DNA from 2 places in the Halobacillus rhizosphaerae genome. Region 1 is predicted to be linked to the other one. Evidence: predicted binding sites of a transcription regulator. Region 1 holds the regulator's gene; the other holds the start of a gene.

Evidence for each region. Region 1 encodes LexA, which represses DNA repair genes until DNA is damaged. Its sites were predicted from a motif close to CGAACATATGTTCG; they were not measured.
Region 2: Q7A53_RS19970 (YolD-like family protein) is a predicted target of LexA. The motif match lies at 787-800, and genes of this name have one in related genera.

What each region holds. Positions count from the first base shown of each region.
Region 1 covers NZ_JAUTWQ010000001.1:789,891-792,311, forward strand. The annotation lists gene Q7A53_RS04080 (YneB family resolvase-like protein) at 16-666, opposite strand; gene lexA (transcriptional repressor LexA) at 988-1,611, shown strand; gene glnA (type I glutamate--ammonia ligase) at 1,938-2,421, opposite strand, start outside.
Region 2 covers NZ_JAUTWQ010000028.1:33,587-36,007, forward strand. The annotation lists gene Q7A53_RS19970 (YolD-like family protein) at 425-766, opposite strand; gene Q7A53_RS19975 (HelD family protein) at 873-2,421, opposite strand, start outside.

The DNA of each region.
Region 1 (2,421 bases):
ACTATAGTAACGCGATCATTCTTTATTTTCAAGTGATTCGTATTCCTGATACCTGCGATGAACGGTAGCTTTTGATACATCATACCCCAACCCTCTTAGAGTGGCAGCTATATCTTTAAAGGTCAGTTTATTTCGCCTTAAACGCACTACTTCTTCGATTGGAAATTCAATTCGCTCCCTGCCAGAAGCTGCCTCAAGATTAGAAAGATTGTTAGCCGGGTTGTATCCATTCTGAACAGCTTTTTTCATCCCTCTGCGAATCTTCATATTATGTATTTTCCGCTGGTACTCCTCTACAATCCCTACGATTTGCAAAACCATTGAATCAGATTCCGAGATTTCTAATTTACCATCGTGAGAAAGGGAGTAGATCTTCACTCCCAGTTTCTGCAGCTGATGAAATAAAGCAATCTTGGTGTTCCCCCGCCCAAGTCTAGTTTCATCCTGAATGAGAAGCCCTTCAGCTTCTTCACTGGAGAAGTATTGAAGCAAGCGGTAGAGACCTTCCCGTTCAACCTCGTAACCGCTCGCTCGTTCTTCTATACAATCCAACACTTCCATGCCGTGCTCTGCTGCCATCGCATATAATTCTTCCCTCTGCCTTTTCAAGGAAGAAACCTGGGTTTCTTTTTCCGTACTTACACGGCAATATAGTATTACTCTCATGATCACTTAACCCTCTCTAATAAAACTACTTCTTATCATAATATACTTTATCCTGTAATCACCATAGAGAAATATAAGAATGCTAAACTCGCAATAAATAGAACAAGATAAGTAACATCAAGCTTTGATAGTTTATTAAACATTAGATTCCCTCCATTTTAAGAACGAACGTTCCTAAGAACTTTTGTTCGCCTTTTGTTAATTCCAATTATATACGAACAAAGGTTCTTGTCAACCCATTTATTCGAACGCTTGTTTGTATTTATTTTTTATGCATGGTACAATGTGGTTACTATAATCCTATGTATGAGGTGTCAATCTATGAGTAAACTTTCAAAACGGCAGCAGGAAATACTAGATTTTATAAAAGAACAGGTTTTATTAAAGGGTTATCCCCCATCCGTTCGTGAAATTGGCCAATCTGTTGGCCTCGCTTCCAGTTCTACTGTTCACGGGCATTTATCCAGACTAGAGAAAAAAGGGTATATTCGCAGAGACCCGACAAAACCTAGAGCAATAGAAGTAATAGAGCTTGAAGAAGACCATAGTATTCCTAGAAGCGAAGCAGCTTATGCACCTGTCATTGGTAAAGTTACCGCAGGTTCTCCCATTACTGCAGTCGAGAACATTGAAGAATATGTTCCACTTCCTGATTCACTTGCCGGATCAGACCAGAACACCTTTGTTTTGATTGTTCAAGGGGAAAGTATGATCGAAGCTGGCATATTAAATGGTGACATGGTCGTTGTCAGACAGCAGCAAACCGCTCAAAACGGAGACATTGTAGTAGCCATGACAGAAGACGAAGAAGCAACTGTTAAGCGCTTCTTTAAAGAAAAAAATCACATTAGGCTGCAGCCGGAAAACGCGACCATGGATCCGATCCTCTTAAATGATGTGTCGATATTAGGTAAAGTAGTCGGTTTATACCGTACTGTTCATTAAAGAAGAAAGCGCAAGCGAATCGTGAGCACCGACAAACGGGGGGGCGGGTGGTTCATTATCCGCGGAGAGCGATCGCTGATTTCTATTGGCTAATCCCTGGAGCTGGATATACCTAAAGCTATTCAAACCGAAATCGTATGATCATTTCCTAGAAGACTAAAAAGACTGACCGAACTCCGGCCAGTCTTTTTTTTCGAGCGTTTTGATGAATCATTTTCTTGTGTCTCAACTTCACTTTGACTGTAGTAATCAAAAAACAACGGTGCGCCAGTTACTATTTGTTCACAAAAAAACCCTTGATGCTATTAACATCAAGGGTGAGAAGATTAATACGTCTGTAAATATTGTTCTCGTTCCCAAGGGTGAACCTGGGTTCTGAACATATCCCATTCGATTTCTTTTGCTTCAATAAAATGTTCGAATAGGTGTTCGCCAAGCGCTTCCACCATAATTGGATCTTTTTCCAATTCTTCAAGCGCATGAAATAGTGTAGCTGGAAGATCTTTAATTCCATGAGCTTCACGTTCTTTTTTGTTCATAACATAAATATTCCGGTCTACTGGAGTTGGAGCTTCTAACTTATTTTTCACCCCGTCAAGCCCTGCAGCAAGTAACACGGCCATAGCCATGTATGGGTTAGCAGATGGGTCCACACTACGTACTTCGATACGGGTGCTTAACCCTCGTGAAGTCGGTACGCGAATCAGCGGACTCCGGTTACGGCCGGACCAAGCTACATAACAAGGAGCTTCATAGCCAGGCACCAAACGCTTATAGGAATTTACAGTGGGATTAGTCACCGCTGTAAAG
Region 2 (2,421 bases), on a different contig from region 1:
AGACTGACGATGGCAGATGTTAGCGTGCGAAAAAGCGGGGTGCAGAGGGCGATAGAACTGATTTTTCGTACGATAGAATGGCAAATATGCGATAGATTCTCACTTTCTGCCGATAGAACCGCGATTAGGGACAATAGATTTAATTTTTTCGGCGATAGATCCTTTTTTAGAGAAGATAGAAGCTTGTTAACGACCGATAGAGTACATCGCTGCCCAATTCCAGGGGTGTCCTGCCCTCCAATCAGGCTCCCTTTCTCCTTGCTATAATAAAACAGAGAAAACGACCGGCATAAACCGGTCGTTTTCTCCGTCCTAGTACACATGTAGCTTCCATGTGATACTTAATATAGTACCTTTCTTGTACCACCGTCAAGATTCATATTCAAAAAATTCCAAAATCACTTGTGAACTTTTTGTGAACACATTAGATAATATCAATATCCGCTATATCCTCAAGCCGCAATATGACCTCTTCTTTCGTTTCCCAGTTGGTGCCGAAAATTTTGCGGTCGAGTTTGCTGATGTATTCCATCTTCACCTTCACTACTTCATATTCAAAGCCGTTATAGACCTTGAGCCGCACAGTTAAATCATCATGCAAGGCCCGCTGCAGCATAAAGTCAATTTCCACTGCCTTCTGTTCATCCAATATCCCTTGCTCTACCCGCTCGTCTTCTTTCCAAAGCTTTTTAATCATTTCCACATGTTCAGGCAGCATTAAAGACGTCCACTTAATCGATCCGCGATCACGATGTTTGCTATCCACTTGTTATCCACTCCTTAACGGGAACGTTTGTTCTTATTCTATCATAAATGTTCTCCGAGTAAACTGGAATTTTTTAGTTTGAGCAATAATCGTCTGCATGGAATCCTCACTTCTGAGTGTTTTTGAAAAAAGGAGTAAGCGTATCAGCGTACGTTAGATTTAATTTGTGCATGGCTCTTGTGCAGGCAATGTACAACAAACTTTTATCTAAATCAGTATGGTAGCTGGCCGCGTCAACAAAAGGAACGATAACTTGATCAAACTCCAGTCCTTTAGACATAGGAGCCGATGTGATGATAATGCCTTCATGGAACTCCTCACTATCGAAACTCAGCAAAACTATATCTTGGCTTACGCGATTTACAGCCTGGTACATTTCACTTGCCTGAGTTTGTGTCTTACAGATGATCCCTAATGAATTGTGATCCGATTGCAAGAAATCAATCATTAATTTTCTTATTTCTTCAAATTCGCTCGTCCTGCTCTTACAATTTAAAATTTGGGGTTCCTCGCCATGCCGTTCAATTGGAATCAGTTTATTATTATCATTTAATTGTTGAGCAAAGTTTGTAATTTCAATTGTTGAACGGTAGCTTTTTAATAACTCAACTGTTTCTGCGGTTGGAAACACCTTTTTCATCTCAGCTATAGACGTCGAGGAATACGGATTTACCGACTGATTGCGATCACCCAAAATGGTTTTCTTAGACCTAAATAGCTTAGACAAAACAACGTATTGCATCGGAGTATAATCCTGCATTTCATCTACTAATAGATGCTTTACATAATCATAGGACTCCAGTCCATTAAAATAGGATTTTAAATACATTAGGGGAAAGACATCTGCGTACTCCATTATTTTTCCGGATTTATATTTGAAGAGGTGTGGTTTTCCAATATAGTGATAAAAATCTTTGTACAATGAAAGTAGATCTTGATACTTAAACATTGATTTTATAGCAGATTTTATTTTTCTAGAGGTAGCAGGGGATACTTTCCTCCCCTTACGATCTCTGTTTCCAGCAATCGAAGCAACCTTTTCTAATCTTTGTTGAATAGGCATCCTTTCATATGTGTGATAAGTCCTTACTAAGTCCTCCTTTGAAATAAATACAGAATCGATTGTTACATCTTCTGGTGAAAAGTATTCAGCATCCATATAATTGATAAAACCATCCAGCTCATGTAAAAAGTCTATGGATGCCTTATACTTTATACGATCTATAAAATCCTGATCCCCAGCATCCATCAAATCCGTTATTTGTTGATGAAACGACTGTATTTTTCCCATGCCGGAGAGCTGTTTATGAGCTAATTCCTCTATATGAACTTCCCTAATATTTTCTTCGCCCAGTTCAGGTAAAACATTGGAAATATAATTAGAAAAAACCTTATTCGGGGAAATGATTAAAATATTCTTCGAGGTTAACGTATCTTTGAATCGATACAACAAAAAGGCTATTCTGTGCAAAGCGACAGAGGTTTTCCCCGATCCTGCCACACCCTGGATGATGACCTCTTTAGAAGTTTCATTCCTGATCACAGCGTTTTGTTCTTTTTGAATCGAGGTGACAATATTTTTCATCTTCTCATCTGAAGTACCGCTAAGTTCTTTTAATAAAATGTCATCATTAATATTTAACGAGCTTTCAACC